DNA from 4 places in the Pseudomonas sp. AC532 genome. Region 3 is predicted to be linked to each of the others. Evidence: riboswitches for the same ligand, from Rfam matches in the RefSeq annotation. Region 3 holds a riboswitch; each other region holds the start of a gene.
What was found. Region 3 has a riboswitch for cobalamin ahead of cobW (cobalamin biosynthesis protein CobW). Riboswitches for the same ligand answer to the same signal wherever they lie in the genome.

Region 1 (6,938 bases), 2.5 Mb from region 3:
TGCGTTCAAGGCATTGGCACAGCTTGAGGAAGAGGGTAAGGACATCCGCGCCATCTATGCCCAGGCTAGCGACAGCGGCATCAAGCTGTTGGCCAACCAGGCCTGGTTCGTGCGCAACGGCAAGGGCGAGTTGAGCGCCTTCCTGCTCAAGGGCCAGGCAGAAGCCTATGCCCAGGCCCACGGCGGTGAAGCCCTGGACTTCGGTGGCGCCAACCAGCGCCTGGTAGCCGCACGCTGACCGGCCTGCTGCGCCACGCCTGGCGCGGCGCAGCGCCTCAGAGGAGCCTGATGATGACCGCTCTACACCGTTGGCCCCTGCGCCTGGCTTCACTGGCCCTGTGCCTGCTGTTCTGGCAGGTGGCGACCAGCATGCGCCTGGACCTGGGCCTGCTGACCTTTACCTATGTGCCGACGCCCGCGTCAGTCGTCGATGCCGCCATCGCGCTGGTCGAATCCAGCCGGCTCTGGGATCACGTCGGCGCCAGCCTGGGCCGAGTGTTCACTGGCTATCTGATCGCCGCCGTGCTGGGCGTCATCCTGGGCATAGCCATCGGCCGCTCCCGCTGGGCCGAAGACAGTCTGCTGCCACCGCTGGAGGTGCTGCGGCCGATTCCCGCTGTGGCCTGGATTCCCCTGGCGATCCTGATGTTTCCCTCGTCGGAACTGTCGATGATCTTCATCACTTTCACCGGCGCACTGTTCCCGGTGTTGCTCAATACCGTGCATGGCGTGGATGGCGTCGACGCGCGCTTGATCGCCTCTGCACGCAGCCTTGGTGCAGGGCGCCTGGCGATCCTTCGCGAAGTCATTCTTCCGGGTGCGGCGCCAAGCATCATCACCGGCCTGGCGATCGGCATGGGCACCTCGTGGTTCTGCCTGGTCACCGCGGAAATGATCTCCGGGCAGTTCGGCATCGGCTATTACACCTGGGAGTCGTACACCATCCAGAATTACCCGGACATCATCGTCGGCATGCTGCTGATCGGCGTGCTCGGCATGGGTAGCAGCCTGTTGGTCAAGCGCCTGGGCAGCCTGCTGACACCCTGGTACCGCACGGGAGGGCGTCGCTGATGAACATTCATGAAACAGGCCTGTCCGCCGGCCGCATCGATATCGAAAAATTGACCATTCGCCTGAGTGAGGGCGCTCAGGCGTTCGAGGCCGTGCAGGCATTGGATTTTTCCATCGCCGCTGGCGAGTTCGTGTGCATCCTTGGGCCCTCCGGCTGCGGAAAGTCGACCCTGCTTGGCGCTCTGGCGGGGCACCTGATGCCCAGCGTTGGTACCTTGCGGGTCGACAGCCAGGCGATTGATGGGCCATCACCGCAGCGCGGCATGGTATTCCAGCATCACACCCTGCTGCCCTGGCGCAGCGTGCTCGACAACGTGGCCTTCGGCCTGAAGATGCAGGGTATCGGCAAGGCTGAACGGCAGCAGCGGGCACGCGAGTTTCTCAGCCTGGTCGGCCTGCAGGACTTCGCTTCACGCTGGCCCAACCAGCTGTCCGGCGGTATGCAGCAGCGCGCCGAGATCGCTCGGGTACTGATCAATCGCCCACGCCTGTTGCTGATGGATGAGCCCTTCGGCGCGCTGGACGCCCAGACCCGCAGCAAGATGCAGGAGTTGCTGCTGGATATCTGGGGCAGGGTTCGCACCACCGTGGTGTTCGTCACCCACGATATCGACGAAGCCCTGTTTCTCGCCGACCGCATCCTGGTGATGAGCCCGCGCCCGGGACGCTTCATCGAAGACCTGCGCCTGGATTTTCAACGCCCGCGGCACGCCGGCCTGTTAACCAGCCCTGAATTCGTCCAGCTCAAGCGCCACTGCCTGGAACTGCTGCGCCATGAGGAAGGCCGCGAGCTGCCACGCCTGACGCCGCTCGGGCTGCCCACCGACCATCCGCCATTGCGAGTTGCCCTATGACCAATCTGAACACCGATAACCCTGACATCCTCGATTTGCTGCCACGCCTGGAGGATGAAGACGCGGGCGTGCGGCGCATCGCCCTGATCGAACTGGCGGATCTGGAAGAGCCGGCGGCTTTGCCTTGGCTGACGCACGCGCTGGCCTGTGACATGTCAGCGGACGTGCGTGCCGAAGCGGCCCGCTTGCTGGAAGCCTGGGAAGAACCCGGCGTGGTGAGTGGCCTGTGTGCGGCACTGACCGACGCTGATACCCGCGTGCGTGGCGCCGCAGCGCAGAGCCTCAGCGAGTTGAAGACCGCCGAAGCGGGTCTCGTGGTGCTGCCCTGGGCGACCCATGCCGACCCATTCGTAAGGGCCAGCGCCCTGCGCGGCCTGCGCGAGTTACGTTTGATCGACAGCGTGCCCACCGCCATTGCGGCGCTACAGGACAGTGATGCCTTCGTGCGCCGCGAAGCAGTGGGCATCCTCGGCTGGCTGAAACAGGTCGATGCTTTACCGCAACTGGCCCGCCTGGCCAGCGACGATGCCGACACTGAAGTACGTCGCGCCGCCACCGGTGCGTTGGGGCTGGCCAGCGACGACAGCGTGCTGCCAGCCTTGCAAGCGGCACTGAAGGATCGTGAATGGCAGGTGCGCGAGGAAGCGGCAACCACGCTCGGCAAGGTTGGCCAGGCGAATGCCGGCCCAGCGCTGCTAGAAGCATTGAGTGACAGCTACTGGCAGGTGCGGCTGCGTGCCGTACGCTCGCTCGGCCGCCTGCGATTCTCCGCCGCGCGTGACGCGCTGGTGGAACTGCTGGGGCACGCCATCAGCAACCTGCGCAAGGAATCCGCGCTGGCGCTTGGCGAACTGGGCGACGCTCGGGCACTGCCGGCATTACAGGGCGTCGAGCACGATGCCGACCCTGAAGTGCGCAAGGCGGTGCGTATTGCCATCGGCCAGTTGCGTCGGGTCAGCCCGTGAGTGAAGTGCCTGTCGCGTTACGCAACAGCGCCATGCAGGCGACGCTAACCGTGGAGTGGGGAGACGGGGTGGCACAGGTGCTGGGCCATGGGCGTTTGCGCGCAAATTGTCCTTGCTCGGCATGCCGGGCTGCCCGCCTGGCGCAACGCATCGACGTGGCGCCCCTGGGCGTGCAAATCATCGCAATCCATGCCCAGGGCTATGGTGTGCAACTGGTATTCGACGATGGCCACGACCGTGGCATCTATCCCTGGTGCTACCTGCGCGAGCTGGGTTGAAGCCGCCCAGCCCGCGCAGTCGGGCATCATCCCTTGTTCTTGCGCTGCGGCTTGGGCCGCCCCTGCACGCACTTGAAGCGCGGCTCGGCCTTGCAGATCACGTAGATGCGACCACGACGTTTGACGATCTGGCAGTCGCGGTGGCGCAGCTTGGCCTGTTTCAGCGAAGCGAGCACTTTCACGAGCGGGCTGCGGTGAAGCCGGCGAAGCGTTTGTGGAAACCTGCCACGCGGCCTTCGCTTGCGGTCTGACGCTGCTGGCCGGTGTAGATCGGATGGGAGGCGCTGGACACGTCCAAGGCCACATAGGGATAGATGTTGCCGTCGCTGTGCTCGCGGGTCCGGTCAGTGCTGACCGTTGAGCCGATCAGCCAGTACGCATCAGCCGAAACGTCGTGAAACAGCACCGGGCGATAGTCGGGGTGGATACCGGGTTTCATAAGACCTCCAAGGCAATTGTTATAAAGTAACAATAACAGTCTTGTTGATTTTGGTTCTCATTTCAACCCGTTGTGCTGAATTTTTGAGCACGGCTTCATGGCGGGCGCGTGGCCTGTTCTCGTCCACCAAAAACAGTTTGCTTAAATGTTATAATATAACAATAATGCTGCCGCTATAGACGGTGTTATAAACGGTCCAGCCCCCCGGTATCGGCGACGATTCTGCACAAACCACGGCAAAGCGGTGCCGGGGCGTGGCTGAATCGTTTAAGATGCCGCCCGCCGGTTTCCACCAGGAATTAATAGGGAATCCGTAGCCACCGCAGTGGCCAAACGGAACTGCCCCCGCAACTGTAGGTACCGAGCACGGCTGCACTCGTGTCACTGGGATCGCTCCCGGGAAGGCCGCTGCCGTGCCATGACGTACCAGTCAGGAGACCTGCCGGCATGGGTCTGGTCCGCTGCATTGGCAGCGCATCGGGCGTCAGTAGTCGAACCAGCCGGCGGGGTGTCCGGGAGGGGGCATCCGTGATCACCGTCCATACGAGGGGCGGTGCGGCCAAGGCCGTTTGGCGTGATGTGTTCTCCAGCCTGCGCACTGCCGTTTATGCGTATCCGTTGATTGGGAGATCACCCGCATGTCCGTGTCTCGTATCGCCGTTCTTGCCGCCACCCTCGGCCTGTCCAGCCTGGCAGCGGCCGCTGGCCCGACGCACTACCCGTTGACGCTCGAAAACTGCGGCCACTCGCTGAGCTTCACGGCAGCGCCGACGAGCGTGGTGACCATCGGCCAGGCCGCCAGCGAAATCCTCTATACCCTGGGCCTGGGTGATCGCCTGGCCGGCACCTCGCTGTGGTTCAGCCACGTGCTGCCCGAATTCGAAGCACAGAACGCCAAGGTCGAGCGGCTGGCAGACAACGAGCCGAGCTTCGAGGCGGTGATCAACAAGCGCCCCGGTCTGGTTGCCGTGCAGTTCGAATGGATGGTCGGCAAGCAGGGCGTGGTCGGCACCCGCGAGCAGTTCCATGGGCTGAATGTGCCCACCTACATCATGCCCACCGATTGCGAGGGCAAGGACAACCTGGTCGGTGCCGACGGCACCCGCCTGCAGCCGTTCCAGATCGACAGCCTGTACGCCAGCGTGCGAGAGCTGGCGACGATTTTCGACGTCCAGGCCGAAGGCGAGCAACTGGTCGGCAGCTTGCAGGCGCGCCTCGCCACTGCGGTCGCTGGCGCCGAGCAGCGCCAGGCCGGGGACGTTTCCGCCGCGTTCTGGTTCTCCAGTGCCGACCTCGACCTGGACCCTTACATGGCCGGCCAGAAGGGCGTTGCCGATTACATGATGAAGTCTCTGGGCCTGCGCAACGTGGTCGAATCCAGCGAGGAATGGCCCACCGTCGGCTGGGAAACCCTGGCCAAGGCCAACCCTAGCGTCCTGGTGCTGGCACGCATGGACCGTCGCCGTTACCCCGCCGACGACGTGGCGAAGAAACTCGAGTTCCTGCGCAACGACCCGGTCGCCAAGCACATGGATGCGGTCAAGAACGGCCGCATCGTGATTCTCGACGCCGATGGCATGCAGGCCTCGTTGCGCATGATCACCGGCATCGAAACCCTGGCCAAGGCCGTTGACGGGTTCGATATCAAACGATGATCACGCGCGGCTCTCGTCTGTTCTTGCTGACCTTGGCCTGCCTGTCGTTGCTGGCCGTCGCGGTGATCGCCGGGGTGGCCCTGGGCGAGACGCGGATTTCGCTGTCCGTGGTCTTCCAGGTGCTGGCCAACAAGCTGTTCGGCGCAGGCTTCGTGCTTGATCCGATCGACGAGGGCATCGTCTGGAACTACCGCCTGACCCGCGCGCTGGTCGCTGCCGGCTGTGGCGCGGGGCTGGCGGTATGCGGCGTGGTGCTGCAGGCGCTGCTGCGCAATCCACTGGCTGATCCTTACCTGCTGGGCATATCCGCGGGCGCCTCGACGGGCGCGGTGTCGGTGGCATTGCTGGGACTTGGCGCGGGTATGCTGTCGCTGTCGATGGGCGCGTTTCTCGGCGCCATCGCGGCATTCAGCCTGGTCGCCTTGCTGGCTCGTGCGGCGGGCGGCGGCGCGTTGAACGGCACCGGGCAGATCATTCTCGCCGGTATCGCCGGCTCCCAGCTGTTCAACGCCATGACCTCGTTTCTGATCACCAAATCGGCCAGTGCGGAACAGGCGCGCGGCATCATGTTCTGGCTGCTCGGCAACCTCAGTGGGGTCAACTGGCACGACGTGGCCCTGGCCGTGCCGGTGGCGCTGGCCGGCGTGCTGCTGGTGGCCTGGCACACCCGCGCGCTGGACGCCTTCACCTTCGGGGTGGAATCGGCGGCGTCGCTCGGGGTGCCGGTGCGCCGTGTGCAGGCCACGCTGATCGCCTGCACGGCGCTGGTGACAGCGGTGATGGTGTCGATCGTCGGCTCCATCGGTTTCGTCGGGCTGGTGATTCCCCATGCCGCGCGCCTCCTGGTCGGTGTTCGGCATGGCCGGCTGGTGCCGGTGGCGGCGCTCACCGGCGCGGTGTTCCTGATCGCGGCCGACGTGCTGTCGCGCACGGTGATCAAGGGCCAGGTACTGCCGATCGGGGTGGTGACTGCGCTGATCGGCGCGCCGGCCTTTGCGGTGATTCTGGTGCGTGGGAGGCGAGTGCGGTGAGCTGTGTGCTGCAATGCAACGGCCTGGGCTGGGCGGTCAAGGGACGCGCCATCGTCGCTGACGTCGACCTGCAGGTGCGCCAGGGAGAAACCCTTGGCCTGATCGGCCCCAATGGCTCGGGCAAGTCGACCCTGCTCAAGCTGCTGTCCGGCATCCGCACGCCAGGCAGTGGTCAGGTGCAGTTGCATGGCAAACCCCTGGCGCGGCTGAGCCGACGAGAGGTGGCCCGGCAGTTGGCGTTCGTAGAGCAGCAGGCCGACACTGGCGACGCGGTGACGGTACGCGATGCTGTCGAACTGGGCCGCACGCCCTGGCTGTCGGCGCTACAGCCGTGGTCGAGCGAGGATCAGCGGATCGTCGACCAGGCGCTGACCGATGTCGACATGGCCGAAATGCCTGAGCGGGCCTGGGCCACGCTGTCCGGCGGCGAGCGTCAGCGTGTGCATATCGCCCGCGCGCTGGCGCAGAAGCCGCAGATCCTGTTGCTCGACGAGCCCACCAACCACCTGGACATCCAGCATCAGCTGTCGATTCTCAACCTGGTGCGGGCCTTGCCGGTGACTACGCTGATCGCCCTGCATGATCTCAACCAGGCACTGCAATGTGACCGCCTGGGGGTGATGGAGCGCGGTCGCCTGGTGGCGC
Region 2 (6,938 bases), 2.1 Mb from region 3:
CCCGCGCTATTCATCGGACTTGCCGTGATGGGCTGCCCAGCGATCTTCATACAGCAGCTCCTGCAGGGGCCGTACCTCGGCCCAGCCTTCCTGGACCAGCATCGGCGCCGGATAGAACGCATGCACCGGCCCCAGGCACAGCACGGCCACAGGCTTGGCGCCGAGGGGCATCTCCAGCAAGCGGGCCAGGGCGACGGGGTCGAACAGCGATACCCAGCCCATGCCCAGGCCTTCGGCGCGGGCGGCCAGCCAGAGATTCTGAATGGCGCACGACAGCGATGCCATGTCCATCTCCGGCAAGGTGCGGCGGCCGAAAACGTGGGCCTCACGTCCCTCCATCAGGGCGGCGACCAGCACCTCGGCACAGTCGCGAACGCCCTCGACCTTGAGCTGCATGAACGCGTCCGAACGCTCGCCCAGTGCCTCGGCCGTCAGCCGGCGCTCGGTCTCGACGAGCTGGTAGATCTCTTCGCGCAGCGCCGGCCGGGCGATGCGAATGAAGCGCCAGGGCTGCATCAGCCCGACGCTGGGTGCCTGATGCGCGGCTTCGAGCAATTTGACGAGCAGCTCGGGCGCCACCTCGCCGCCGCTGAAGTGGCGCATGTCACGGCGCTCGGCGATGGCCCGGTAGACCGCGGCACGCTCCTCGGCGCTGAAGGCGTGATCGCTCATGGCCGAAACAGCGCCGCCGCTGCCGCGGGATTGGAGGGCAGGTAGAAATGAATATAAGAGGCGGTAAGCCGGCCAAGACGAAACACCGCTTCACATACCGGCTTGTCGTTGGGGCACTCACCGCGAGCCAGCGGTTGCAGGTCAGACTCGAGCCGCGAGTGATGGTAGCTGTGCCCGCGCAACAGCCCTTCCGGCAACCTCACCGCTTGCAGCGCGAGCGCGACCAGGCGCTTCTGCATCTGCGCCTGGCCGGGTACCAGCCCCGCCAGTTCGACGCGCTCGCCGGCCACGTCGCTCAGCGAGTCGAGCAGGTAGAGCATGCCCCCGCATTCCGCGAGGATCGGCTTGCCGGCCCGCTGATGGGCGCTGATGGCCTCGATCATCGAGCGGTTCGCGCCCAGCGCCTGCAGGTGCAGTTCGGGGTAACCGCCGGGCAGATACAGGCTGTCCACCTCTGGCAACGCCTGATCAGTAAGCGGGCTGAAGAACACCAGGCTCGCGCCCATCTGCTCGAGCAAATCGAGGTTGGCCTGGTAGGTGAACGCAAAGGAGGCATCGCGCGCCACGCCGATACGCACGCCGGCGAGCAGCGGCTCCAGCGGCGCTACCGCAGGAGCTGAGAACGTCACCGGTGGCGGCAGGGTTACCGTCGCCGTCTGCGCGAGGGCGTCGGCGGCGGTGTCCAGACGCACGTCGAGGTCGGCGAGTTCGGCGGCCTGCACCAGCCCCAAGTGGCGGCTCGGCAACTCGATCGCTGGGCTGCGCGGCAATGAACCGTACCAGTGGATCGAGGCAGGCAGGCTGTCACGAATCAGATCGTTGTGGCGGCCCGGATTGACGCGGTTGCCGAGCACACCGGAGAACGGCAAATCGGGCTGATAGCTGGCCAGGCCGACCGCCAGTGCACCAAAGGTCTGCGCCATGGCCGAACCGTCGATCACGCCCAGCACCGGTACACCGAAACGACGTGCCAGGTCGGCGGCGGATGGCGAGCCATCGAAAAGGCCCATCACGCCTTCGATAAGAATCAGGTCTGCCTCACCGGCCGCTTCCCACAGCAGACGACGGCTTTCGGCCTCGCCGACCATCCACAGGTCCAGCTGATACACCGGGTTGCCACTGGCTCGGGAGAGAATCATGGGGTCGAGAAAGTCGGGGCCACACTTGAACACCCGCACCCGCTTTCCCTGGCGCGTGTGCAGGCGCGCCAGGGCAGCGGTGACGGTGGTCTTGCCCTGCCCCGAGGCCGGCGCCGCGATCAGCAATGCCGGGCAATGGCGCGCTGCGCGTTGATCCGCTTCGCCGGTCGGCATGGTGCTGGTCAAAACTCGACGCCTTTCTGCGCTTTGACGCCGGATTTGAACGCGTGCTTGACCAGGGTCATCTCGGTGACGGTGTCGGCGGCTTCCAGCAGCGCGGGCGGCGCGCCACGGCCGGTCGCCACGACATGCTGCAGCTCGGGCCGCGACTCGATGTCGCGCAGTACCACGTCCAGGTCGAGGTAGCCATGCTTGAGGGCGATGTTCAGCTCGTCCAGCACCACCAGGGCGATCTGCGGATCGTTCAGCAGTTGCCGGGCGACTTCCCAGGCCTGAACGGCTTTTTCGATATCGCGCTGGCGGTCCTGGGTGTCCCAGGTGTAGCCCTCGCCCATCACGTGGTAGCTGACTTCGTCGGGAAAGCGTCGGAAGAACTGCTCTTCGCCAGTGCTCATGCCGCCCTTGATGAACTGCACCACGCCGACCTTGAGGCCATGCCCAAGCGCCCGGGCGACCATGCCGAAAGCCGAGCTGCTCTTGCCCTTGCCATTGCCGCTGTGCACCAGCAGCAACCCATATTCGTTCTGGGCTCCGGCGATTTTCTCGTCCATCAGCGCCTTCTTGCGCGCCATGCGGGCGTTGTGCCGGGCGTCACGCTCTGCGGATTCACGGGTTGCGGATGGGGTCATGACAGCTCCTCGGCGCCGGGCCTTCAGGCCACGCAGGTGAAACGGTCCGCCAGAACAGGGTTCATGCCGGACGAAAACGGATTCACGCAGGAACGGGCAGGAGCTGACCGGGTCGGTCGTGCGCCGGCCGCGCCCACCGCGCAACCCTGGAAAAAGCAACAGGCCGGTCTCCGGGCTTGCGAGCGCTACGCCTGGTTAGGCGCAGCCACCCACGCGGCCTTCACGTATCGTCGATACAGATGGCGAAAAGCGGGGTTGGGCTCGTTTACCGTTGCGGGGGCAGCGTCGGCATTGCCCGCCTGCAGAGGCAGCGGCGCACCGACTTCCCAGTTTCACCCCCAGCCAAAACCGGGGACACCTGAAGCAAGCCGGGAAGGTTAAGGATTGGTCACGTCAGCGTCAATCGAAGACGCAGAATCTGTTCGATGCCAGGAGCCAGAGCCAGGCAACGGATCGAGCGCCCATTGCGTTCGGGCAAAGAGGGGCGTGCCGATGCAGGCGAATCACTGGCTGCCACGACACATGAAGGGCCTGGCTCACCTGCAGGCGGCGCCAGAACGCGTTAGCCTCATGCGGTCTTTTTCGGCTTGCGTGCCAACCGGATGCCAACAGCCGGCTGCCGACGCGCGGCAGGTGCCGAATGAAGCATCAGGGATGGCTGGCCAGCTCGACGGGGAAGACCCGCTTGGCTTCGATGTAGGTCCGCTGCCAGTAGGTGTTGGCGAGACTGTCCAGACGCACCGTGCCACCAGAGGACGGCGCATGCACGAAACGCCCTTCGCCAACGTAGATGCCGGCATGGCTCACCTGGCGGCCACCATTGGTGGCGAAGAACACCAGGTCGCCGCTGCGCAGGGCCTCACGGCCGACGACCGGTGCCCGCATGCTGATCAGCTCACGGGTTGAGCGAGGCAGTTGAATGCCCGCCGCATCGCGGTACACGAAACCGATCAGGCCACTGCAATCGAAGCCGCTGGCAGGTGTGTTGCCGCCATAGCGGTAAGGCGTTCCTACCAGCCCCAGTGCCCGGAACAGCACGTCGTCAGCGCCGCCCTGATAGGTGCCGGGCGCGGGCGCCAGTACCACGGGCTGCGGGGCAGGTACGGGGGGACGACTGGAGCAGGCGCTGAGCAGCGCGGCAAGCAGCAGGAAGGCGATGCGGACGGTGGCAGTCATGGACGGACGATCCTGGAGCCTGAATGCGCCCTACTCTGCCCCGTTCGCAACTGCAGTGCAAGCTTTAGCTTTACGCCGCAGTCGCTTGAAAACTATGAGGATGTTGCCCACCTTCGAAAGTGGGCATTCGCCTGGCTCAGTGCTGGGAAGCCATGTGCTCGGCAGGCGCCAGCGCCAGAACCCGCTTGGCCTCTATGAAGGTGCGCTTCCAGTAACGATCATCCAGGCTGTCGATGCGTACGCCACCGCTGCGGCTGCTCGACGAATGGATGAATTGGTTGTCACCCAGGTAGATACCGGCATGACTGACACGATTGCGACCGTTGGTGCTGAAGAACACCAGATCGCCACGCTCCAGTGCCTTGCGCTCGACCAGCGGCGCATCGATGTTGATCATTTCGCGGGTGGACCGTGGCAGCTGCATGCCCAGCTCCTCACGGAACAGGTAGCCGATGAAGCCACTGCAGTCGAAACCGGTTTTCACCGAACTGCCACCAAACCGATAACGGGTACCGATCAGCGACATGCCCTTTTCCAGAACACTGTCAGCCAACTGCGGCAACTGGTAGGGGGCGTGATCGGCAAATTCGGCAGCTGCATCGTCTTCGCGTGCATCGTTGCGATCTACAACGGGCGCTGCAACAACCGGCCTGGCAGGCATCGAAGCCTGGGCGGGCGTGGCAATTTCGGATTGTGGAGCATGGTTGGCGCAGGCGGCGAGAACCATGGTAAGTGCGAGAGGCACGAGGGGTGCGAAGCGTTTGCGCATGGGCACGACCGTGGCGTGAAAAATTAACAGCCGCGACTATGCCTACTAACCGGTCCATTTGCAAATATTATGAGCGGTGATGTGACTCAGTAGTTCCGGGAAAACATCTAAGGCCCTTTCCTCCACCCTGAAGTCAACCAGATCGCTCACGTCCGTCTGCGACATATTGACCTCCACCGTCACCTTGCCCGCCGCACGAGCGCGCAACAGTGGCTCCCTTATATAAGGAAAGCTCGCACTGGTGCCAACGCTCATCACCAGATCGAAACCCTTCTCCACTTCGGTATAAAGCCGCTCGACGGCAGGCTCCGGCAGCATTTCACCGAACAGCGTCACTGGCGGGCGCAACACGCCGCCGCAATCGCGGCATGAAGGTGGCAACGGTTGCTGCAGGTGCTCGGCCAGTCGCTCATCCACCGCACCGCACTGCTGGCAATACAGCGGCGCCAGCTCGCCGTGGATTTCGATCAACCGCTGCGCCGGGCTGCCAGCAAGTCGGTGATAGCCATCGATGTTCTGGGTGAGTACCCAGCACTCGGGTTTCAGGGCCTGCAACCCGGCAATCGCCCGATGGCCGTCATTCGGCTGCCCGCCCAGGCAGGCGCCGCCAAGCTGCGCCAGGTACTTCCAGCACAGCGCCGGGTCGCGTCGCAGCATGTCGCCTGACAGCGCCACTTCGATTGGCAACCCGTCTTCGGTGTGGCCGTTGTACAACCCACCGATCCCGCGATACGTCGGCAAACCCGAGTCGGCGGACAGGCCTGCCCCGGTGATGATCAGGATCCGTCGCGCCTCGGCGATGGCCGATGCGATACGCGGCAGATGCTCATGCATCAGTGGTTGACCGTGTGCGCCAGCATCACCGACAGCTGGCACAGCGGGCGCCCGCTCTGCTCATGCCACTGGTTGAAAGCTGCCTGCACCGCCGCACGATCCCGCTGGCTGGTCGGCGCTTTGTCGACGATCTTCTGCGCTTTCAGCGCAGCGACCATGTCATCAGTGGGAATGAAGGTGTCCTTGCCGACCATGCGCAGAAAGCGTGGTGCCGAAAGGCCACCAAGCTGCGTACCCTGCTTGGCCAACCAATGCCACAAGCCGACGATATCGGTCACTGGCCAATCGGCAATCAGCGCACCAAAGGCAAAGCCTGGCTTCGGCGTGATGGTTTTCACCGCAGCGGCCGGACCACTCAATGCGCCGCGCTCCACGTCGAGAATGAACTGCGCATTGCGCGGCACGCTCTTGAGCTTACCGAGGTGGCGAATCAAACGGGCGTCCTGCATCAGCCTTTCGAGGCGCTCGCCGCCCATCAACACGACCTTCTCAGGATCGAAACCGAAAAAAACCTCTTCGAAAGCCGGCCATTTGGCATCCACCAGGCTGTGCTTGAGCCCAGCGCGAAAAATGCGCAGGCTCATGATAGACAGGTAGCGATCATCGCTCAGAGCCCGCAGTTTCTTGTCGGATGCCGGCTGCGGCAGGCGCGCTTCTAACGCCTCGACCGAGCCGAAACGGTTGACGCAGTATTCATGCATCCATCGGTAGTCGTGCATCGTTACGGCCAGTCCTCGAATTACAGGTTCATCACGTTCAGAAATCGCGGCGTGGCCTGCTCGTCGATCTTCAGGCTGGCGAAGTCGAACAGATTGCGATCAGCCAGTTGCGAGGGCACCACGTTCTGCAGGGCACGGAACATGATTTCCGTGCGGCCAGGCGACTTGCGCTCCCAGTCCCGCAGCATCTCCTTGACCACCTGGCGCTGCAGGTTTTCCTGGGAGCCGCAGAGGTTGCACGGAATGATGGGGAATTCCTTGAGCGTGCTGTAGGCCTCGATGTCCGCTTCGTTGCAGTACGCCAGCGGGCGAATCACCACGTTGCGGCCGTCATCGGCACGCAGCTTGGGCGGCATGGCCTTCAAGGTGCCGCCGTAGAACATGTTGAGGAAGAAGGTCTCGAGAATGTCGTCTCGGTGGTGACCGAGGGCCATCTTGGTCGCCCCGATCTCGTCGGCGAAGGTATACAGGGTGCCGCGACGCAGACGCGAGCACAGCGAGCAGGTGGTCTTGCCCTCCGGAATCTTCTCCTTGACCACCGAATAGGTGTCTTTCTCGACGATGTGGTAAGGCACGCCGATGGACTCCAGATACGCGGGCAGCACGTGCTCGGGGAAACCCGGCTGCTTCTGGTCCATGTTCACCGCGACGATCTCGAAGTGAATCGGCGCAACCTTCTGCAGGTACAGCAGGATGTCGAGCATGGTGTAGCTGTCCTTGCCACCGGACAGGCAGACCATGACCTTGTCGCCCTCTTCGATCATGTTGAAATCGGCGATGGCTTCGCCGGCCTGGCGACGCAGGCGTTTTTGCAGTTTAT
Region 3 (6,938 bases):
CAGGGCCGCGAAGAACCGCTGGTAGTCATCAACCGCCAGGCTTTGCGCGCAGGGCCGCAGGTCGAGGTTGTCGAGGTCGTTGGTCACGCCACCGAGCAACTGATGGATCAGTGCGGTGCCGCTGTCCGGCAAGGCGTCGACCGGGTAACCCTGCTGTTGCAGGGCCTGAAGAATGTTCAGCGCCGCCGCGGGCGTGTCCAGGCCCACACCATTGCCGATACGGCCGTCGCGGGTCGGGTAGTTGGCCAGCACCAGGGCGACACGTTTTTCGGCTGCCGGCGTGCGCTGCAGGGCACACCAGCGGCGCGCCAGCTCGGCGACGAGATCCATGCCGGGCAGGTGCGCGCGGTAACAGACCACGTCGCTCTGGCTGCGCTCGCTGCGAAAGGCCAGGCCCTTGAAGCTGATCGGCCGGGTGATCAGCCGGCCGTCCAGCTCCGGCAGCGCGATGTGCATGGCCAGGTCCCGGGGGCCAAGGCCCTGGGCGCTGCCTTGCCACTGCTCTTCGCTGTCCAGCGCACAAAGCGCCTGCAGCACCGGCACATCACGGCGGAACGGCCGCGCCTGGGGCGACTCGGGATTGGACTGCGCGAAGCCGGTGGTATTGAGGATCACGCTCGCGCTGGTTTCATCCAGCCAGTCCTCGACCTGCGCCAGACAGGCAGCCTCTTTGAGGCTGGCGACGGCGATGGGCAGCGGATTGAGGCCCTGGGCCTGCAGCCGCTGGCAGAAGGTGTCGACGAATGCGGTGTTCGCGGCCTGCACATGGGTGCGATAGAACAGCAGCGCCGCCACGGGCGCATCAGGCACCCAGTCGGCGCGCCAGTCCTGCAGCGAGGCGTTGCCGGTACGCGGGTGATAAAGGCCGACCCGGGGCAGCGCCTTTGGCTCGGCCCAGCTGTACTCACGGCCCAGGTAGCGAGTGGCGATGCAGTGAAAGAACTGCCGCGCATTGTCCACGCCGCCCTGGCGCAGGTACTGCCAGAGGCGCTCGGCGTCCTCGGCGGACACGTTGCCCAGAGCGGTCAGCTCGGGGTCGGGATTGTCGCAGCCAGGCACCAGGATCAGCGTTTTGCCCTGCCCCGCCAGCTCCACCAGGCGCTCGATGCCGTAGCGCCAGTAGCTCACGCCGCCGTGCACGGAAATCATGATGACCTTGGCGTGCTGCAGCACCTTGTCGACGTAGAAATCCACCGAGGCGTTGTTGCCCAGCTGTGCCGGGCTGGCCAGGCGCAGGCTGGGGTAATCGTCGGGCAGGTGACGGGCGACCTCGGCCAGCAGCGACAGGTGCGAATCGCCCGTGCACAGCACCACCAGCTCGGCGGGCGTCTGGCCGAGGTCGGCGATGCTATCGGCCGGCAGCGACTGGCCGGGCTGGGTGCGAAGCAGGTGCATGAGGGCGGCCTAGAACGTCGCCCGCACGCTGGCTTCTGCCACCGCGCGGGCGGGGGGTGTCATGCCAGCGAGGCTTTCAACTCGGTAGCGATGGCGGTGTGATCGAGCGCCTGGCCGATGACGATCAGGCGGGTAATCCGCGCTTCATCGGCCTGCCAGGCACGGTCGAAATGCTTGTCGAAGCGCAGGCCCACGCCCTGCAACAGCAGGCGCATGGGTTTGTTCGGCACGGCGACGAAGCCCTTGATGCGCAGAATACCGTGGCGAGCCACCACTTCCTTCAGTGCGGCTAACAGGCGCGCCTCATCGGTTTCCGGTAGTTCCACGTGGAACGAGTCGAACTCGTCGTGATCGTGGTCTTCATCTTCGTTGTCATGGTGGGTCTTGCGGCCGTCGATATGCAGCTCGGTCTCGCTGTTCAGCCCCAGCAGCACGTTGAGCGGCAACGAACCTCCATGGGCCTCCACTACCTTCACCGCTGGCGGCAGCTCCTCACCAACTTCCGCACGCACCGCCGCCAGCGCATCGGCATCGAGCAGGTCGGCCTTGTTGAGAATCACCAGGTCGGCGCTGGCCAGTTGGTCGGCGAACAGCTCATGCAGCGGTGATTCATGATCGAGGTTCGGGTCGAGCTTGCGCTGAGCATCGACCTGATCGGGGAAGGCTGCAAAGGTGCCGGCAGCCACGGCCGGGCTGTCGACCACGGTGATCACCGCATCGACGGTGCAGGCGTTGCGGATTTCCGGCCAGTTGAAGGCCTGAACCAGGGGTTTGGGCAGGGCCAGGCCGCTGGTTTCGATGAGGATGTGGTCGAGGTCGCCACGGCGCGCCACCAGTTCGCGCATCACCGGGAAGAATTCTTCCTGCACGGTGCAGCACAGGCAGCCGTTGGCCAGCTCGTAAACACGGCCAATGGCCTCTTCCTCGGTGCAGCCGATGGTGCACTGCTGGAGTATTTGACCATCGATACCCAGCTCGCCGAACTCGTTGACGATCACCGCGATCCGGCGGCCCTCGGCGTTCTCCAGAATGTGGCGCAGCAGGGTGGTCTTGCCGGCACCGAGAAAGCCGGTGACGATGGTGACGGGAAGTTTGGCGAGCGTTTTCATGAGAGCCCCTGGCGTCTGGAGAAACGGCGAACGGGCGATAGGATGGCAGGCACCAGCCAGAGCTGGCGCGAAGGCATCACCGGATCACCCCGCCCGGTTGTCGAAAGCGTTATCGAGGCAGGTCTCCTGGCTCACGACTGGCGCATCACGCGCCCCCTTCGCCTTCCCGCGGCATCGCAGTGGCTTTGTGAAGGGTTCAGTCGTTCACAGTTGCGGGGGCAGCCACGGCGTTACCGTGTTCCCTCTTAGCTCCATACAAGATGGAGAACCTCGGACAGCGCAAGGCTACGCAGAGGCTGCGGTACGGTCAACACGGGCTGACCTGCAACAGGTTGACGCGCGTGCTGCGCCATGGTGTTCTTGCGCGGTTGTTTCAGGTGTCTCACGCCGCCGTGCGTGAGGTGAAACGGGAAGCCGGTTCGAGTCCGGCGCTGCCCCCGCAACGGTAAGCGACAGCCAGGATCGTTTTGGCCACTGTGCGACAGCATGGGAAGGCCGATCCTCATCACTGCATGGTGATCATCGCGAGCCCGGAGACCGGCCTGAATCGTTCGTTTGGCAACCCGCGGTGGGCGGGCACGCGCCGATAGCTGCCTGCTATTGCGGGCCGTCTCGCTGCGTCCCTGTGCACCGTTCACCTCATCCAGAAGGTCACGATCATGCCCAGCAGCGTTCTGTCGTCCGCCACGCCGTCCTCCGTTTCCCTGTCCCAGCGCATCGTGCTGGCCATCGGCAGCTGCCTGCTTGGCAGCGTGTTGATCTTCTTTGCCGGGTTCTCCCACGTCGAAGCCCTGCACAATGCCGCCCATGACACCCGGCATAGCGCCGCGTTCCCGTGCCACTGAGGATGCCAGGATGATCACGCGTGTCGCCCAGACTGCGGGCTTCGCCGGCCTGCTCGCCGCCATCGTGCTGACCTTGTTGCAGAGCCTGTGGGTCACGCCGCTGATCCTGCAGGCGGAGACGTTCGAAGGCGCAGAGCCGGTAGCCGCCATCGAACACCACCACGACGCTGCCAGCGGCGCACATGAACATGGCAGCGCCGGCGGTCATGGCCACGATGGCGAAGCGTGGAGCCCGGAAGACGGCTGGCAGCGCCTGTTATCCACCGCCCTGAGCAACCTGGTGGTCGCTGTCGGCTTCGCCCTGATGCTGGCCGGCCTCTTCACCCTGCGTGCGCCCGAGAAAACCTGGCAGGGCCTGCTGTGGGGCCTGGCCGGTTTCGCGACCTTCGTACTCGCGCCCTCGGCCGGGCTACCGCCGGAACTGCCTGGCACCGCCGCCGCCGAACTGGTGCTGCGCCAGTACTGGTGGATCGGCACCGCGGCTTCGACCGCGGCTGGTCTGGCGCTGTTGGCATTTGGCAGCCACTGGCTGCTGCGCACCCTTGGCGTGCTGATCCTCGCCCTGCCCCACCTGGTCGGCGCGCCTCACCCGGCGGTTCATGAAAGCCTGGCTCCACAGGCGCTGGAGCAGCAGTTCATCCTCGCTTCACTGCTGACCAACGCCGCGTTCTGGGCTGTACTGGGCCTGGTTGCAGCCTGGTTCCACGGGCGCCAGCGACAGCCATGAGCGAAGCCGCGATCCTGGTGGCCGGGCTGGGTTGTCGGCGTGGCTGTTCGCTGGCCGAACTGCTCGCCCTGCTCGGCCACGCGCTGGCCGAGCACGGCCTCGACAGCAGCGAGCTGAGCGCCCTGGCCAGCAGCGCACACAAGGCCGATGAGCCGGGATTGCTGCAATTGGCCGAGCACCTGGGCCTGCCCATCAGCTTCCTGCCCGTCGATGTGCTGACGGGTTACCATGCGCGCCTGAGCCATCGTTCGCCCATCGCCCAGCGCGTCACCGGCAGCCCCAGTGTCGCCGAGGCCAGTGCCCTGGCGCTGGCCGAGCAACTGAGCGGCCAGCCCGCTCGCCTGTGGATAACCAAGCGCAAGAGCGCCGCGGCAACGGTAGCTGTCGCCAGCATCGAGTGCTAGAACCGCCCAGCTACAGGAGCCTCGACCTCGGCGCGAAGGATCGCAGCCGTGCCACGCCGTCGCGTAACGGCCGCCATTCGCCACGGGGTCGCGGCTCCTACAATGGATTGCGGCACACCACCACTCGCGTAGGGTCGACCTCGGCGCGAAAATGGCAGCCGTGCCACGCCGTCGCGTAACGGCCGCCATTCGCCACGGGGTCGCGGCTCCTACAATGGATTGCGGCACACCACCACTCGCGTAGGGTCGACCTCGGCGCGAAAATGGCAGCCGTGCCGCGCCGTCGCGTAACGGCCGCCATTCGCCGCGGGATCGCGGCTCCTACAATGGATTGCGGCACACCACCGCTCGCGTAGGAGCGTCGGCCTCGGCGCGAAAATGGCAGCCGTGCCGCGCCGTCGCGTAACGGCCGCCATTCGCCGCGGGGTCGCGGCTCCTACAATGGATTGCGGCACACCACCACTCGCGTAGGAGCGTCGACCTCGACGCGAAAAAATGGCAGCCTCGCCGCGCCGTCGCGTAACGGCCGCCATTCGCCACGGGGTCGCGGCTCCTACAATGGATTGCGGCACACCACCACTCGCGTAGGAGCGTCGGCCTCGGCGCGAAAATGGCAGCTCGCCGCGCCGTCGCGTAACGGCCGCCATTCGCCGCGGGGTCGCGGCTCCTACAATGGATTGCGGCACACCACCACTCGCGTAGGAGCGTCGACCTCGGCGCGAAAAAATGGCAGCCTCGCCGCAAAACGGCGTCGTTAAAACCATTAGCCGCGAGGGCGCGGCTACAGAAAGGAGATCGCCGAGTTATGCGCAGATTCGCCGAGATGCATCGCTCATATTCATCCCTGTCGCGTACGACCCCAGGAACCCCATGACCGTCTATTTCATCGGCGCCGGCCCCGGCGACCCCGAGCTGATCACCGTGAAGGGCCAGCGCCTGATCCATTCCTGCCCGGTGATCCTCTACGCCGGCTCCCTGGTGCCCGAGGCCGTGCTCGAAGGCCATCGTGCCGAGACGGTGGTCAATACCGCCGAACTGCACCTGAATGAGATCATCACCCTGCTGCGTGCCGCCCATGAGCAGGGTCAGGACGTGGCACGGGTGCACTCCGGCGACCCGTCGCTGTATGGCGCCATCGGTGAGCAGATTCGTCACCTGCGGGCCCTCGGCATCCCCTTCGAAATCATTCCCGGGGTTACCGCGACGGCCGCCTGCGCGGCGCTGCTGGAAAGCGAGCTGACCCTGCCCGATGTCTCGCAGACGGTGATTCTCACCCGCTACGGCAGCAAATCACCGATGCCCGCTGGCGAGCAGTTGCATGACCTGGCGCGTCACGGTGCAACGATGGCCATCCACCTGGGCGTGCCGCACCTGGCCGAGATCGTTGCCGAACTGCTGCCGCACTATGGCGCCGATTGCCCGATCGCGGTGGTGCACCGCGCCAGCTGGCCGGATCAGGACTGGGTGCTCGGCAGCCTGGGCGATATCGAAGCGAAAGTCAGCGCCAGGGGCTTCCGGCGTACCGCGCTGATCCTTGTCGGCCGGGTGCTGAATGCAGAGAATTTCGCCGATTCGGCGCTCTACCGCGAAAGCCATCGCCACCTGTTCAGGGCTCACGCTGCAGACGATACAGGCTCTCGCTGACCTTGCCGCGCTGCTCGGCAATGACGATCTGCGCGCCCAGCTGCGCCAGCCGGGCATTGAGATCACCGGCGTACAGCTGCTTGAGGAAGGTCGAGTAAGCCGCTGTTTCGGCCTGCCCGGCCAACCACCGGTGCAGGGCGGGCAGCCGGAAGCTCCACGCCGCTTCGTTGCAATCGAAGCCGGCGTCACGCAACTGCTTGATCGTTGATCGATCGCCCTTCAGCACCCCTGCACAGGCGCGGTGAAGCGCTTCGCTCCAGTCACTCATCGGCGCGCTCGGCCACCGGCAGTTCGATGCGGAAACAGGCGCCGCCGTCCTGGTTGCTGACGCTCAGCTTGCCGCCCATCTGGTTGACCAGCCCATAGCTGACCGACAGCCCCAGGCCCGTGCCCTTGCCCACCGGCTTGGTGGTGAAGAACGGATCGAAGACCCGATCCAGCAGCAGCGGATCGATGCCGCCGGCATTGTCCTGCACCCGCACCACCACCATGCCCTCGCTGACCTCGCTGTGCACGACCAGGCGCGGCTCCAACTGCGGGTTCTTCTCCAGCGCGCCGAGCGAGGCGTCCTTGGCGTTGACCAGCAGGTTGATGATCACCTGCTCGAGTTGGTCGGCATGCCCACGCACCTGTGGCGACCCGCAGAGCGCGAGGACCAGTTCGATGTTGCCCGCCAGCTCACCCTCGCGAATCAGCGTCAGTGCGCCCTCCACGGCCTCGTCGGGGCTGAACAGGTCACCTTCCACTTCAGACCGGCGACCGAAAATGCGCATGTGGTTGACGATCTTCGCCGCTCGGGTGATCTGCTGTTCGA
Region 4 (6,938 bases), 110 kb from region 3:
TGAGGGCTGTCGAGCATGGCATCCAGGGCATTGTTGAGCAGGTTGAGCACCACCTGTTCGAGGCGGATGGCGTCGCCGCATACCCACGCCTCGCTACGGATTTCCCGACGCAGCTCGACCTGTTCGCTGCGCAGCCGCGGCGCCAGAAGCAGCAGCGCCTGCTCCAGCACGTCACTGAGCAACAGACGCTCGCAGAGCCCGGCCGGGCTCTTGCGGGCGAAGGTCTTCAGGTGGCTGGTGAGGCTGGCCATGCGCTGCAGGAGGCCATCGATGCGCGTCAGGCCTGTACGCACGTCGCTATCACGCCCCCGGTCGAGCAACAGGCCCAGGCTGCTCAGGTGCATCTGGATGGCCGTCAGCGGCTGGTTGATCTCATGCGCCATGGCTGCGGACATCTGCCCCAGGGCGGCCATTTTCGCCGCATGCACCAGGCCCTCCTGGGCCTCGCGCAATTCGGCGGTGCGCAAGCTCACCTCACGCTCAAGGCGCTCGCGGATGCTCGCCTGCAGGCGCTGGTTCTTGCGGCGCTGAATCAGGAACAGCACCAGGAACACCAGGGTCAGCCAGATCCCGGCCGCCGCCAGGCGATAGCCGCGAGCCGTGTCGCCCAGGCTGCTTTCCTCGATCAACAGGTGCAGCGTCCAGTTTTCACTGGCCAGTTCCTGGCGCTGCCAGAGGTAGGTGCGCAGGCCGTCCGGGCCATCGATGTTCATCCAGTCCGCATTGCCCTCGAAGTAAGGCCCCGGCTGCTTGGACAGCTCCTGCAGGGGTCGCTCGGCATACTTGCGCACCTCCACCAATTCCGCCTGGTCGAGCTCGTCGAGCTTCTCCAGCGCACGAAAGCGCCAGGCCGGGCGGCTGCTGAGAATCACCACGCCGTAGCTGTCGGCTACCAGCAACACCCCCGGCTGCCCCACCCATTCACGCTGCAGCTCTTCAAGTTCGAGCTTGACCACCAGCACGCCGATTACCGTACCGTCATCGGCATAAACTGCATGGGAAAGAAAATAGCCGGGCACGCCTGTGGTCACGCCAACCGCGAAATAGCGGCCTGAGGTGCGGTGCAGCGCGTCCTGGAAGTAGGGCCGGAAGGCGTAGTTGCTGCCGACAAAACTGTTCCACTCGCTCCAGTTACTGGCTGCGAGGGTGAGGCCCTGGCGGTCGATCAGGTACAGCACGCTGGCGCCGGCGGCGGCGTTGAGCAACTCGAACCGGCGGTTGAGCTTGTCTCGCAGCTGGGGGTTGTCCGGCGAATGCAGCAGGTCCTGGATATCGCTGTCCATGGACAGCAGTTGCGGCACCGAGCGGAACCGGTCGACGAGGGTCTGGATCGATTGCGCGTACAGCTGCAGCTGGCCATGGGCCTCGTTGCTGCGGTCCTCCCAGGCCAACTGCTCGGCATAGCGGCTGGCCAGCCACAGGCTGACGGCCAGGCCGATAACGATCAGCAGCACGATGGCAGCGATGCGGTGGCGCAGCAACAGGGCGGTCATGCAGGACTCGAATTCTTGTGATGCCGGCATGGTAGCCCGAAATGCACGGCGGTCGAGCACGGGATAGGGCGGCGGTTGTCGCCGGGGATTGCGGCAGGCCGGCAAGCGCGGGCGGCGACGGTTGCGTTACCCCCACGCGTCAACCGGGCGGTGCCCGTCGGTCAGGGCCGCGTCATCAGCAGTTCGGGGACCGCTCGCCCGGCGACCAGTTGCTCGTCGACCAGGCGAATCACGTCCGCCTCGCTGCGCACCTGATACCAATGGCCAGGCGGGTAGACGCTCAAGGTAGGCCCCTGGTCGCAGGGAAACTGGCACTGGGTTCGGGTGATGTGCACGCCACCTTCGCATTCCAGGCGGCCAGCGGCCTTGACCTTCTCGCGCAGCATTTTCCACAGGCCCAGGGCGCCGCGACGGGTGCAACGCGGGCCGTTGCAGAGCAGCACGCGATACTGGTGTGCCGGGATCTTCGACCAGGCATGGCTGCCGGGCAGCGCCGGTACGTCAGCGCAGCCCAGGTGCAGTTCCGGCCGCTCGACCAGCGCACAGGCGGCTGCCGCTGCATCGGGCTCGAGCTGGCCGAACAGGCTGGCGACATACACCCGTGCGGGGTCGGTACGGCCAGCCAGTTCACTGCGCAGCCAGTCGACGTGCTGGCTGCTGCTCTGTATCTCCAGGTCGACCACCAGCAGCGCGCCGCTAACCTCTTTGACACGCTGCCAGAGCGCATCGTAGCCCGCGCTGGTGTCAACCAGATCGGCCAGCGCTCCCTCGCCACGCAGCTCGACCAGGCGGGCACGAAACAGCTCGGCGAACGATCCGTGCAGTAGATCGGGGCCGGCGAACAGAACCTGGACGTAGGGGGTGGCGGTCATGGAGGGCTCCGTGAAAAAGGCCACCAGTGTAGCAGCGCTTCAGATACCGATTGCCAGCAGCGCCTGCCACAACGATTCGGCAGTGGCGTAGTGCCGGGCGACCGCGGGCAACTCGGGCCGCTGCAGCACCAGCACCGGCAGGCCGCGCTCACGGGCGACCTCCAGCTTGTGCTCGGTGGCGGCACTGCCGCTGTTCTTGCTGACCAGCACATCGCACTCGAGCCGCGCGAACAGCGCCCGTTCGTCCTCCAGGCTGAACGGCCCGCGGGCGCCGATCACCTCGGCACGCGCAGTGGCGGGCTGGCCATGCAGGCAGCGCACCGTCCAGTGCTGGTGGGCGGGAATCTCATGCAGATGCGCCAGCGGCTCGCGGCCGAGGGTGAACAGGGGGCGCTGAAAGCCAGCCAGGGCAGTGATCAGCGTTGGCCAGTCGAATACCTCGCGCCAGTCATCGCCGGGCACCGCGTGCCAGCCTGGCCGACGCAGGGCCCAGCAGGGAATGCCGGCCAGTTTCGCAGCGTTGGCAGCGTTGTGGCTGATCTGCGCGGCATAGGGATGGGTGGCGTCGACCAGCAGCGTGATGCCCTCTTCGCGTAAGAACGCAGCCAGGCCCTCTGCGCCGCCAAAGCCACCCACGCGGACCTGACACGCAAGATCATCCGGCACCTTGCCCAACCCGGCGAGGCTGTAGATATGCGCCGGGCCCAGGCGCCGCGCGAGGCTCAGCGCCTCGCCGATACCGCCCAGCAACAGCACGCGTTTCATACGGGCTTGCCGACCTGCAGCAGGGTGATCGGCAGTGCCCCGCGCCAGGTATCGAAGCCGCCAAGGGGCTTGGCCTGGGCGACGTCGATCCGGGTCAGCTCGCCGCCGTGCGCGCCGCGAAAGGCGATCAGCGCCGCCTCGCTCTGCAGGGTCACCGCGTTGGCCACCAGGCGGCCACCGGGCTTGAGGGCCCGCCAGCAGCGTTCCAGCACACCCGGCGCAGTGACGCCGCCGCCGATGAAGATGGCGTCTGGCGCGGCCAGCCCGTCGAGAGCCTCGGGCGCGCGCCCGGCCACCAGTTGCAGACCCGGCACGCCAAGGGCATCGCGATTGTGGGCGATGTGCGCCTGGCGCCCCTCGTCCGCCTCGATGGCGATGGCGCGGCAACCTGGATGCGCGCGCAGCCATTCGATACCGATGGAGCCGCAACCGGCACCGACGTCCCAGAGCAGCTCGCCGGGCAACGGCGCCAGGCGCGCCAGGGTGATGGCGCGCACGTCGCGCTTGGTCAGTTGGCCGTCATGGCGATAGGCATCGTCCGGCAGGCCGGGCGTCAGCGGCAGGCGCCTGGCGTCATCGCCGGCCACGCAGTCGATGGCGACCAGGTTGAGGTCCGCCGCGCGGGCCAGGGACCAGCCTTCGGCCAGCCCCTCGACGCGCCGCTCGCGCTCACCCCCGAGGTGTTCGAAGACGCACAGGCGGCTGGGGCCGAAGCCGCGCTCGCGCAGCAACGTGGCGATGGCCGCCGGGCTGTCGCCGTCGTTGCTCAGCACCAGCAGGCGCACGCCCGGATGAATCTGTGCATGGAGCGCCGCCAATGGTCGGCCAACCAGCGAGACCAGCGGCGTGCTCTGCAGCGGCCAGCCCAGGCGAGCCGCTGCCAGTGAGCAGGATGACGGCGCCGGCAGGATGTGCAGTTCCTCACTCGGCAGCTCGCGGGCCAGGCTGGCACCAACACCGAAGAACATCGGGTCGCCGCTGGCCAGCACACACACTGGCGTGCCGCGGCGCTCCAGCACCGGCGCCAGGGAAAAGGGCCTGGGCCATTCCAGGCGCGTGGCGCCGATGCAGCGTGGCAGCAGGCCCAACTGGCGCTCGCTGCCAAACACCTGGCTCGCCTTGAGCAGCGCGTGCCGCGCCGCCTTGCCGAGGCCGGCGTAGCCGTCTTCTCCAATGCCCACGACGGTCAGCCAGGGTGTCATGTGGTTTTCCTCATTAACCTTGATGGGTATCGTCGCTGCGCTCCTCGACCCATCCTACGATCTGATGCCGTGGAGCCTCGCCATGGGCGACAGCGTTGCGGCCAGCGCTACCGGCACCATTCGCTATCCGACGACGCGGCTTTTCATCCCGGCGGGCAAAGCGGGCATAATAGCGCCTTCGTCGGTGTCCGTCGGCTACGTGGTACGTAGACGCGGGCCTAAGAGGGAACACGAGAAAACCTGTTCAATAGCTAGCGAGCTAGAGCCCTGCAAGGCGGAAATCGGCGAGGAAGCGGAGTGTACTGCTGTACACGAGCATTCCGAGACGGTTTCTAACGCGGCAGGGCCGACACGCAGCAGATATTGGGCAGGTTTTCCGCCGTGGCTGCCCCCGCAACTGTTGCAGCGAGCGCCTGCGCCAATCGCCACTGGGAAACCGGGAAGGCCGGCCATGCGCCATGACCTGCGAGCCAGGAGACCTGCCGACGGATTCAGTCGCATGAGCCCACACCGGGCGGGGTGTCCCGGTGATAGAAGCGCAATCTTCTCTGGCCTATCCTCGAACGGATGCCCATGTGACCCGACCCCGGTGATCCGTTGAAACAGGCCCAGTTCCGTCCAGCTCCAGCCATTCGCCCCTCGGCCTGTCCGGGGTTGCTGCGTATCGTACAGGCGAAGGATGGCGGTATCTGCCGGGTCAAGCTGGCCGGCGGCCACCTCGCCGCCGCGCAGGCCGAGCGCATCGCCGCCGCCGCACAACGCCACGCAGGCGGGGTGATCGAGGCCACCAACCGCGCCAACCTGCAGATTCGCGGCATCCGCCTCGGCAGTGAAGACGCGCTGATCGGCGAGTTGCTGGCCGTCGGTCTGGGCCCCCGCTCGCCAGGCGCCGATGACGTGCGTAACCTGATGCTCAGCCCGGCCGCCGGCATCGATGCGCAGGCGCTTGTGGATATCTCGCCCCTGGCTGCGCAACTGCTGACGACACTGGAAAACACCCCGCGCCTGCATGCGCTGTCGCCCAAGTTCGCCCTGCTGCTTGACGGCGGCGAGCGCCTGGCGATGCTCGAACACCCCCACGACATCTGGCTCAGCGCCCTGCCGCTTGCTGACGGTATTGGCTATGCCTTTGGCCTGGCCGGCTGCCCACCGGGGCTGGCCGAGGATGCCCCGGCGCTTGGCATCGTGCCTGCGGCCCAGGCCCATGATCTGGTGATCGCAGTGCTCGAGCTGTTTCTCGACCTCGCCACGCCCGAGCAGACGCGCATGCGTCATCTGCTGGAGAACCATCCACCTGCGATGTTGCTGCAGCGCCTGCGCGAACGCCTGGGCGACGTACTGGTGAACGCCGACGGCTGGCGACGCCCAGCTGCTGCAGCGCAAGCTCATATCGGCATCGGCAGCCAACGCCAGCCGGGCCGCGTGCATGTCGGTGCCGTGCCGCCGCTGGGCCGGCTCAATGCCGAGCAGTTAGTGGGCCTCGCCGCACTGGCGCGCCGCCTGGGCGATGGCAGCCTGCGCCTGACCCCCTGGCAAAGCGTGCTGCTGCCGAACGTGGCCGAGGCCGATGGCGAGGCAACCGCCCAGGCGTTGCAAGGGCTTGGCCTGTTGACCGATAAGGCGGCGCCGCTGACCCGCCTTATCGCCTGCACGGGCGCCAGCGGTTGCGCCAAGGGGCTGGCCGACACCAAAGCCGATGCCCTGCGCGTGGCCGACCACCTGCCCGCCGACAGCCAGCAACCAGGCATTCATCTGACGGGCTGCCGCCGCTCTTGCGCTGCCGCCCACCGCGCGCCCTTCACCCTGCTGGCCGTTGCCGAGGGTCGCTACGACCTGTACGCGCGCCAACCACTCGGCACTGGTTTCGGCCACCTGCTGGGCCACCACCTGACACCCGACGAAGCCGGCGAACTGCTGGCTGCGCTCCCCGCTACCCGGAGTTTCACCCGATGACCGATTACATCCGCGATGGTCAGGAGATCTATCGCAATTCCTTCGCCATCATCCGCGCCGAGGCCGACCTGAGCGCCATTCCGGCGGATCTGGAGAAGCTCGCGGTGCGGGTCATCCACGCCTGCGGCATGGTCGACGTGGTGCAGGACCTGCGCTTTTCACCTGGCGCCGGTGCGGCTGGCCGCCAGGCCCTGACCAACGGCGCGCCGATTCTCTGCGACGCCCGCATGGTCGCCGAGGGCGTGACCCGTGCCCGCCTGCAAGGCGCCAACCCGGTAATCTGTACCCTCAATGATGCCGGCGTGCCAGAGTTGGCCAAGAAGCTGGGCAACACCCGCTCGGCGGTGGCCCTGGAGCACTGGCGCGAGCACCTCGAAGGCGCGGTGGTGGTGATCGGCAATGCGCCCACCGCGTTGTTCTACCTGCTCGACATGCTCGCCGCCGGCGCGCCAAGGCCGGCGCTGATTCTCGGCTTCCCGGTGGGTTTCGTCGGCGCCGCCGAATCCAAGGACCTGCTAGCCAGTACCTTCGCCGAGCATGGCGTGCCCTACGTGATCGTTCAGGGCCGTCGCGGCGGCAGCGCCATGGCCGCCGCCGCCGTCAATGCGCTGGCCACGGAGGTCGAGTGATGACCGGTATGGACCGCCCCGGCA

Region 1: another riboswitch for cobalamin. It lies ahead of ACZ0AV_RS02735 (ABC transporter substrate-binding protein); the one in region 3 lies ahead of cobW (cobalamin biosynthesis protein CobW).
Region 2: another riboswitch for cobalamin. It lies ahead of cobO (cob(I)yrinic acid a,c-diamide adenosyltransferase); the one in region 3 lies ahead of cobW (cobalamin biosynthesis protein CobW).
Region 4: another riboswitch for cobalamin. It lies ahead of cobG (precorrin-3B synthase); the one in region 3 lies ahead of cobW (cobalamin biosynthesis protein CobW).

Annotation. Positions count from the first base shown of each region.
Region 1 is NZ_OZ409888.1:567,754-574,691, reverse strand. It holds gene ACZ0AV_RS02770 (ABC transporter substrate-binding protein) at 1-238, shown strand, start outside; gene ACZ0AV_RS02765 (ABC transporter permease) at 289-1,071, shown strand; gene ACZ0AV_RS02760 (ABC transporter ATP-binding protein) at 1,071-1,925, shown strand; gene ACZ0AV_RS02755 (HEAT repeat domain-containing protein) at 1,922-2,890, shown strand; gene ACZ0AV_RS02750 (DUF971 domain-containing protein) at 2,887-3,168, shown strand; gene ykgO (type B 50S ribosomal protein L36) at 3,195-3,350, opposite strand; gene ACZ0AV_RS02740 (type B 50S ribosomal protein L31) at 3,347-3,607, opposite strand; cobalamin riboswitch at 3,874-4,068, shown strand; gene ACZ0AV_RS02735 (ABC transporter substrate-binding protein) at 4,246-5,262, shown strand; gene ACZ0AV_RS02730 (FecCD family ABC transporter permease) at 5,259-6,293, shown strand; gene ACZ0AV_RS02725 (ABC transporter ATP-binding protein) at 6,290-6,938, shown strand, end outside.
Region 2 is NZ_OZ409888.1:956,308-963,245, forward strand. It holds gene bluB (5,6-dimethylbenzimidazole synthase) at 7-672, opposite strand; gene ACZ0AV_RS04620 (cobyrinic acid a,c-diamide synthase CobB) at 669-1,985, opposite strand; gene cobO (cob(I)yrinic acid a,c-diamide adenosyltransferase) at 1,994-2,620, opposite strand; cobalamin riboswitch at 2,765-2,997, opposite strand; gene ACZ0AV_RS04630 (C40 family peptidase) at 3,269-3,796, opposite strand; gene ACZ0AV_RS04635 (C40 family peptidase) at 3,933-4,565, opposite strand; gene ACZ0AV_RS04640 (NAD-dependent deacylase) at 4,611-5,399, opposite strand; gene ACZ0AV_RS04645 (DNA-3-methyladenine glycosylase I) at 5,399-6,118, opposite strand; gene ttcA (tRNA 2-thiocytidine(32) synthetase TtcA) at 6,139-6,938, opposite strand, start outside.
Region 3 is NZ_OZ409888.1:3,078,571-3,085,508, reverse strand. It holds gene cobN (cobaltochelatase subunit CobN) at 1-1,395, opposite strand, end outside; gene cobW (cobalamin biosynthesis protein CobW) at 1,455-2,504, opposite strand; cobalamin riboswitch at 2,604-2,792, opposite strand; cobalamin riboswitch at 2,863-3,064, shown strand; gene ACZ0AV_RS14515 (CbtB domain-containing protein) at 3,164-3,349, shown strand; gene ACZ0AV_RS14510 (CbtA family protein) at 3,360-4,076, shown strand; gene ACZ0AV_RS14505 (cobalamin biosynthesis protein) at 4,073-4,480, shown strand; gene cobM (precorrin-4 C(11)-methyltransferase) at 5,351-6,124, shown strand; gene ACZ0AV_RS14495 (hypothetical protein) at 6,087-6,392, opposite strand; gene ACZ0AV_RS14490 (PAS domain-containing sensor histidine kinase) at 6,385-6,938, opposite strand, start outside.
Region 4 is NZ_OZ409888.1:2,971,920-2,978,857, forward strand. It holds gene ACZ0AV_RS14005 (sensor histidine kinase) at 1-1,493, opposite strand, end outside; gene ACZ0AV_RS14010 ((2Fe-2S) ferredoxin domain-containing protein) at 1,655-2,365, opposite strand; gene ACZ0AV_RS14015 (cobalt-precorrin-6A reductase) at 2,405-3,130, opposite strand; gene cbiE (precorrin-6y C5,15-methyltransferase (decarboxylating) subunit CbiE) at 3,127-4,332, opposite strand; cobalamin riboswitch at 4,498-4,833, shown strand; gene cobG (precorrin-3B synthase) at 4,930-6,285, shown strand; gene ACZ0AV_RS14030 (precorrin-8X methylmutase) at 6,282-6,914, shown strand; gene ACZ0AV_RS14035 (precorrin-2 C(20)-methyltransferase) at 6,923-6,938, shown strand, end outside.